DNA from 2 places in the Paenalkalicoccus suaedae genome. Region 1 is predicted to be linked to the other one. Evidence: riboswitches for the same ligand, from Rfam matches in the RefSeq annotation. Region 1 holds a riboswitch; the other holds the start of a gene.
The links. Region 1 has a riboswitch for glycine ahead of gcvT (glycine cleavage system aminomethyltransferase GcvT). Riboswitches for the same ligand answer to the same signal wherever they lie in the genome.
Positions count from the first base shown of each region.

Region 2: another riboswitch for glycine. It lies ahead of FLK61_RS09850 (ACT domain-containing protein); the one in region 1 lies ahead of gcvT (glycine cleavage system aminomethyltransferase GcvT).

Region 1 is NZ_CP041372.2:1,496,632-1,500,847, reverse strand. Features, by position in the region: gene gcvPB (aminomethyl-transferring glycine dehydrogenase subunit GcvPB) at 1-286, opposite strand, end outside; gene gcvPA (aminomethyl-transferring glycine dehydrogenase subunit GcvPA) at 283-1,635, opposite strand; gene gcvT (glycine cleavage system aminomethyltransferase GcvT) at 1,650-2,750, opposite strand; glycine riboswitch at 2,843-2,922, opposite strand; glycine riboswitch at 2,926-3,020, opposite strand; gene FLK61_RS08120 (DEAD/DEAH box helicase) at 3,145-4,216, shown strand, end outside.
Region 2 is NZ_CP041372.2:1,839,822-1,844,037, reverse strand. Features, by position in the region: gene FLK61_RS09855 (serine hydrolase domain-containing protein) at 175-1,179, opposite strand; glycine riboswitch at 1,402-1,479, shown strand; gene FLK61_RS09850 (ACT domain-containing protein) at 1,582-1,857, shown strand; gene FLK61_RS09845 (PFL family protein) at 1,870-3,231, shown strand; gene FLK61_RS09840 (hypothetical protein) at 3,247-3,840, opposite strand; gene proB (glutamate 5-kinase) at 4,155-4,216, shown strand, end outside.

The DNA.
Region 1 (4,216 bases):
ACCCTGGCAAACGAGCCATGTCTTCATTAATTTTTGGATTGTACTTCATCGTACACGAGCCTAGTGGATAAAAACCAGAATCAACACCGTGGTTACGCTTAGATAGTGCCGTATAGTGTCTTACTAGCTGTAACTCGGATACTTCAGGTAGCTCCGCATCATCTGTACGTATCATCTCTTGTGGTAAAAGTTCTGATAACGAGACTTCTTCCGTGTCCATTTCAGGTAAACTATGACCGATACGTCCTTCCTTACTCAACTCAAAAATAAGTGCTTGGTTTTTCATGCCACAACCTCCCCAAGTGATGCCACTAGCTGATCAATTTCCTTTTTCGTTCGAAGCTCTGTCACGGCTAAAAGCATGTGACCTTCCTTCTCTGGATAAAAACGAGCTAGATCGAATCCTCCGATAATCCCTTTTTCAAACAGCTCTTGATTCACTTCTTTCACAGAACGCTTCACGTCAATGACAAACTCGTTAAAGAATGCCCCCGTTGTCACAACAGGTATACCTGCCGCTTCAAGCGCACGCTTGGCATAATTCGCCTTCTGAATGTTTTGCATCGCCATTTCTTTTAAGCCTTGTTTCCCAATTGCACTCATAGCGATAGAAGCACCAAGAGCGTTAAGCGCCTGATTTGAACAAATATTACTAGTCGCTTTTTCGCGTCTAATGTGTTGCTCGCGTGCCTGCAGAGTTAACACAAAACCTCTTTGTCCCTGGTCATCTGTCGTTTGGCCAACTAGTCGACCTGGTACTTTCCGCATTAGTTTTTTGGTGACAGCAAAATAGCCGCAGTGCGGTCCACCTAACTGCATCGGAATTCCGAACGGCTGAGCATCCCCAACAACTACATCTGCACCAAATGCTCCTGGCGGCTTTAAAACACCAAGACTTAGAGGATTGGAGGAAACAACGAGGAGGCTCTTCTTTTCAGAATGAGCAATTTTCTCAATCGCTGCTAAATCTTCAACTTCTCCTAAGAAGTTTGGATATTGAACGACTACACAAGCAGTGTCATCGTTATATTTTGCCTTTAAGTCCTCAAGGGAAGTTTGTCCGTCCTTTTCGTCAATCTCAATAACCGTTAAGCTCTGGCCAGAAGCATTCGTTTTAAGCACCTGACGCGCTTCGGGATGAACAGTTTTTGAGACAAGGATCGTCTTCTTTTTCGTTTCAGCAGCACTCATCATTGCTGCCTCTGATAAAGCTGTCGGACCATCATACATAGAGGAGTTCGCTAAATCCATTTGCGTCAATTCAGCAATCATCGTCTGAAATTCAAAAATCCCCTGTAGCTCTCCTTGTGAAATCTCCGGTTGGTAAGGAGTATAAGCTGTAAAAAACTCTGAGCGCAGTAGCATATGATTGACAACAGAAGGAATATAATGCTCATAGACACCAGCCCCTAAAAACGAGGGGAACTCTTTGACATGCGTATTTGCTTGAGCTAGACGGCTCATCTCTTTAACAAGTGCGGTTTCGTCCAAAGCTTCCTGTAGCTTTAAATCACCCTTAAATTTGATGCTGTCTGGAATATCCTCAAATAATTCATCCAAATTTGATACTCCGATAGTTTGCAGCATCTCTTTCTCATCTTGCTCAGTTAGTGGTAAATATCGATAGCGATTCATGATGATCCTCCTCTTTAGTTCTTCTCACGCTTATAAAATGGTGTAGCGACAACTTTTGCCTTCAAACGCTTTTTACGAACCTGCACGTCTACTTCCGTTCCAAGCTCTGTGAACACCGTCTCAATTAATGCAAGCCCAATATTCTTTTGCAAAGTAGGAGACTGCGTGCCTGACGTGACAAAGCCAATTTGTCTATCATTGTGATAAACCTCGTAGTCGGTTCTTGGAATTCCTTTGTCAATCATCTCGATTCCGACAAGCTTTCTTTGAAGCCCCTCTTCCTTTTGTTGCTTTAATGCCTTCTGCCCAATAGCAGCAGGCTCTTTTTCTGTTTTTACAACAAATCCAATCCCAGCCTCAAGTGGCGAAATTTCTTTAGAGAGCTCTTGACCATATAAGGCAAGCTTTGCCTCAAATCGGAGCGTGTCACGTGCTCCTAAACCACAAGGAACAAGTCCCTCCGCTTCACCTTCTTTTAGAAGCGCTTGCCAAAGCTCTGTCGCATCCTGAGGGTGACAATAGATTTCAAAACCATCTTCACCTGTATATCCTGTTCTAGAGATAAGTACTTTTTTACCAGCAAGGGTCACGTGATCTTTAAATCGGAAAAAGGAAATATCTGATAACTCCTCATCCGTCAAACGATTTGCAACCTTTTCCGCCATGGGCCCTTGTAGCGCTAACTGCGCATAGTTATCGGATACATCTGTTACTTCTACGTCCTCCGTTGCATGGTCTATTAGCCACTGCGCATCCTTCTCTTGATTAGAGGCATTCACCACTAATAAAAAGTCCGTTTCCGAGCGACGATAGATCACAAGATCATCCACTGTTCCACCATCTTCATAGCACATAGCTGTATATTGGCACTGATTATCCTTCATTTTACTAACATCATTTGTCATCATTTTTTGCAAGTACGTAATCGCCCCAGACCCTTTCACCTCAACCTCTCCCATATGAGAAACATCGAATAGGCCTGCCTTTGTTCGAACTGCTTCATGTTCCTCTTTAATAGAAGAAAATTGAACCGGTAAATCCCAACCACCAAAATCGATTGTTTTTGCACCAACACGTTTATACTCATCATAAAGTGGCGTTCGCTTTAACGTCATTCTTGCACCTCCATAAAATAAAAACCAATTTCACGTGATAAAAGCATCTTTTGCACAAAAAAAGACAGAGACACCCCTAAAAAGTAGTGTGTCTCTGTCTTTGTACCTGAGAGTTTCCCTCATAAAGGTTTCCCCATCGGTGCTCTGCTAAGTATCCAGATGCTCTCCAGAGTTGCGTCCAATAGAAGTCTCTTTTGCCTGAGAGATTCACGTCTCCGTTTGCTCCTTCGGCGTCGACTACGATGAGTCGCCCTCTCCCCCTATTGTCATTCGCAAATATTTACATAAATTTCTTTCGTTTGGTTCATACTATATACATCGTATCACTGAACGTAATTTCAAGGCAAGATACATTCTGTTTTTTTTGCATTTTCTGATTAGTGGAGGCGTTATCATGATTGATGTACTACTTAAAGATTCTTTGTCAGAAAAACTGACAGACCAGCATCCTATAACGACGTGGGATCAATTTACGTTAGCTTACGATATCAACGAGGCGCTACATAACCTCCCATTTGATGGAATCGTCTCTTTATCACACTTGCCAAATGTCACCTTACATGATTATCAACTTGACGCCTGTAAGCGTGTCCTTTTTGAATTAAACGGAAGCGCTTTGTTAGCGGATGAGGTTGGGCTTGGTAAAACGATTGAAGCAGGATTAATTTTAAAAGAGTATATGCACCGAAATATTGTGAAAAAGGTTCTGATACTTTGCCCTGCCTCATTAGTTTCTCAATGGGGAGAAGAGCTTCGCACAAAGTTTTTATTGCCGGCTTATGAGAAGAGAAAAGGCGTAGATTGGGAGACGTACGATATTATTATTTCCTCTATGGAGCTTGCAAAGCGTGAGCCTAATAGAGAGGCTATCTTAGCCATTAATTATGACATGATCATTATCGATGAGGCTCATAAGCTTAAAAATCATCAGTCTAGAAATCATCAATTTGTTCAGCAACTAAAAAAGAAATTTTGTTTATTGTTAACTGCAACACCTATGCAAAATAAAGTAAAAGAATTAATCCACTTAGTATCTATCTTACGTCCAGGTCTTCTCTCTGCTTCTCACGAAAAATCGTTAACAGATGACCAGATGAAAGCATTAGTTAAAAGCGTGATGATACGAACGAGGCGCAAGGATACCTCTATAGAGTGGCCGAAACGAATTGTCTCGACAACGTTAATTGACTTTTCGCCCGAAGAGACACAGGTCTATGAAAAGCTTGATGACTTACAAGCTGTTAACTCACTCCTCTCTTTAACTCTGAGACGGGAGTGGTGCTCAAGTAAATTTGCCGCATTAACAACCATGGTCAAAGCGCTAAAAGAAGAAAAGCTAGAAGATACAGGAGACCTTCAGGAGCTGTTAGCAGCTATGCAGCAGGTAGACCATCACGCGAAGGCTAAGGAAGTGTTAAATCAGATAAAAAGCTGGGGGTCTGATAAAGTACTTATTTTTACGGAGT
Region 2 (4,216 bases), 340 kb from region 1:
GATTGCGCGAATTTCGTCTCTGTCTGCGCATATTTCGGTGCTGATTGCGCGAATACCCTCCTGAATTGCGTGAATTTCCACCTTAATCGCGTATCCGACAAAAAAACATCGAAGCCCCTTCCCCAACCAAAAAAACAGGAACCAACCTCTCTCCTGGTCAGTTCCTGCCTGTTATTAGGATCTTCTGGCATCTAATATTAACTGCAACAGCTGTAGTCGCTGCAGTTCGTTTACGCTGGAGCGCGTGAATTGATGTGTCAAAGTAGTGGAGTCAACTCGGTGTACAAACACTAAATCAAGCTCTGGAACAATGTCGATTGATTGTCCATACCTGCCTACTGCCGAGTATAAGCCTAAATCACTATATGGTGGTGTTGTCGAGACCCACCATAAATACCCGTAGTCAAACACGGAATTAGAGGGGACGGTTTTTTGAGCCGAGGTGCTCTCTTTGATCCATTCTTTCGAAACAAGCTGTTCTCCTTCCCACTCCCCTTCTTGAAGGTACAATTGTCCGAAGCGTGCCATATCCCTCGCCGACATACGGAATAAGTAAGAAGGGTGCCTAGAGCGACGGTCCTCATGTTTATAATACGTATTGGATAAACTAAAATCCTCCATTCCTAAAGGAACGGCTATGTTTTCGTAAAAATCCTCAAACACATCTCTCTCGGTTTGCTGATTATAAATCGTGCCTAATACATTAAAATCCCAATTATTATAATAGTAGTGCTGTCCTGGGAAATTACTTCCTCGTGCAGGTCTCGAGAGTCTCATACCAAACGACTCTTCTCCTGCTGGCAAGTACACGCCAGAGCTTGAGGTCATCAGGTGGCTCAAATTAGCCCGCTTTTCTAAAGAAGTAAGGGGTGTATCGTCCTCGACGGAAAGATCCTCGAGCGTTTGCTCCAAACTTAACGTCCCTCTCTCTATTTCGTTGCCGATCAAGGCGCTAATAAAGCTTTTGCGAACGGAATGGGCATTTGTATTCTTCGTGACGTCTCCCCATGAGAACAACACTTTGCCTTCATAAATAACCATAGCAGCCGTCGAATTTAATGATTCATAGTAGTTACGAGCCTGCTCTAATGCTGCCGGATTAAATCCAGCGGACTCTAGTGATTCATGCGTTTCCCACGTCGTTTCAGAAGACGAATCCATGGAAAGATAGACGTACATAAATAATCCCACCAATACAAGTATTGTTACAATCAATACCTTTATGATTTTTGTATACACCTTGATCATCCTCTGTCAGTTACAATAACTTGATCATATCACGGTCTTATAATGGTTGCTATTACAGTGATATTAATTTCTCATTCCCTTGACTAGCATTTAGAAAACTGATACGTTTAGTTAAATTAATACGAGCGATGAGCGCAGTGGGTCACTACTGCGGGAGCAAATTCTGGAGAGTTCGCATCTAAGCGACGCCGAAGGGTTCATAATCTCAGGCACAAGGACAGAAACGATCGGCATGGAGCCGGTTTTTTTCTGTTGAGATTAGGGACAACCCTTGTCTCTTTTTTTGTGCATCAAGAAGACTTCATATTAAAACGAGAAGGTAGTGACAGCAAAATGGAACAAAAACGTGCAGTAATTTCAGTAGTAGGGAAAGACCAGGTTGGTATTATAGCGAAAGTAACAACGATGCTTGCAGAGAATGATGTAAACGTGCTTGATATCTCTCAAACGATCTTACAAGACTTCTTTACGATGATGATGCTTATCGACATTTCGGACGTAGAGGATTTCCACCGCCTCCACGATAATCTAGATACAATTAGTGAAGAGATGAAGCTTAAAATTGACATGCAACGAGAAGAGCTATTCGGCTCTATGCACCGCATTTAATAGGAGGATACTATGAGCTTAGCATTTCAAGAAATTCAAGAAACCATACGCATGATTCAAATGGAGAAGCTGGATATTCGCACGGTAACAATGGGTATCAGCCTACGAGACTGTATCTCACATGATCAAGAGCATATGAGAGATGCTGTGTATAAAAAGATAACGTCCTATGCAAAAGACCTTACAAAAACGGCGGAGCAAGTCGCAGACGAATATGGTATTCCGATCGTCAACAAGCGTATCTCCATCACGCCAGCTGCTGAACTACTAGGTAGTGCTACGAGAGAGGATGCTATTTTACTTGCTAAAACGCTAGATAAGGCTGCAAGTGAGCTAGGAGTAGACTTTATCGGTGGATTCAGTGCGCTTATTCATAAAGGCGAAACTAAAGGAGACACTGTCTTACTAGATGCATTAGCAGAAGCCCTAAGTGATACGAACCGCGTGTGCGGATCTGTCTCTGTAGCGACAACTCGTTCCGGAATCAACATGAACGGCGTCAAACGTTTAGGGGAAATCATTAAAGAAGGTGCGGAGCTGACAAAAGATCAAAACGGAATCGCGAATGCAAAGCTTGTTGTATTCTGTAACCCTGTTGAAGATAATCCCTTTATGGCTGGTGCCTTCCACGGTGCTGGTGAAGGAGAAGTTGTGTTAAACGTAGGTGTCTCTGGTCCTGGCGTTGTCTTGCATGCGCTTCGTCGTTATCCTGATGCAGACTTAGGCGAAGTTTCAGAAGTAATCAAAAAGACAGCATTTAAAATCACTCGCGCAGGAGAGCAAATCGGACGAGTGGTAGCAGAACGCTTAGAGGTGCCATTTGGTATCATGGATCTCTCATTAGCACCGACAAATGCGATGAACGATAGCGTGGCGGAAATTCTTGAGGAGATCGGACTCGAGCGTGTCGGTACGCACGGTACGATCGCAGCACTTGCTTTAATGAATGATGCTGTCAAAAAGGGTGGCGCCATGGCGAGCTCTTACGTTGGTGGCTTAAGCGGAGCATTTATTCCGGTTAGTGAAGACAACGGTATGATTAAAGGAATCGAAGATGGCGCACTTACCCTTTCTAAACTAGAAGCGATGACGTGTGTATGCTCTGTTGGTCTTGATATGATCGCGATCACAGGTGACGCCTCTGCCGCTTCTATTTCTGGAATGATTGCGGACGAAATGGCTATTGGAATGATCAATAAAAAGACGACGGCCGTGCGCGTTATTCCTGTGCCAGGTAAACAAGAAGGTGACATGGTCGAGTTCGGCGGATTACTAGGTCGTGCTCCGATTATTGCGATGAATCCATTCGGATCTGATCGCTTTATTAATCGCGGTGGCCGAATCCCTGCACCACTTCAATCATTAATTAACTAAACAGAAGAGGGAGCGCTATTCTCCCTCTTCTTCGTATACAAATTTCACTTCTCCGCGCGTAAGTGTAACCATTCTAAACATTCGATCGCGATGGCGATTCGTATAGGACGTCGCCTCAAATCGATATACCTGCTCTTCCCCTCTCATTAACACGTAGTGATTTGCTTGCGCATCTGTCTCTTCCGTCATCCACACCTCAAGCGTGTCAATCGAACTCCAAGGAATCTCCCTTTCTCCAACCATGCTTATGGATGAAAAGGTGATGCCACGATCCGTAATGTAGTAATAGGAATTAAGCGCGACCGCGCTTAAGCAAATAAATCCAATCAAGCTCACTACTAAATAAACGGTGTACCCTCTTAGCATGTGTATCGTTACCTTCGTTCTAAAATAAAAATAAGCTAAAAGTCCAATTGGCAAGAACAAAAATCCTGCTGTAAGTAAAATATATGAAGAGGAATGCGCGCCAACAAACCAAATAGAATCATGACTAAACCATATCCACTGCGTGAGTAATAGCAGGAACGATGGGCCAAATAAGACGAGCGCTCCAAAACAAATAAATAACATTCGAAGAAGTGTATCACGCTTTTTTACAGTCGTTTGCATCCATAATCCCCTCTTTAAATTGTTTTTAGAATTGTGCAATTATTCCTTGACATTACCTCTAAAAGTATAAATAATAAGGTAATATTATTATGTAGAGAATAGTAGGTATGACTGTCTTTAAGAGAGTAGATCCCAACAGGCTGCAAGGATCTATAAGGCCTCACATACCGAACCTGCTCTAGTTTATCATAATCGTGCGGCAAGCGTTAATTGTCCTTTAAGCTGGGTTTTAAACCAACAAAGGTGGTACCGCGGAGATCTCTTCGTCCTTTTTTATAAGGGCGAGGTTTTTTTATTTTTAGGAGGGATGATTCGTGGAACGAATCGTATTAAAAATTGGTAGTAGTTCATTAACGACACCTAATGGAGAGCTTGA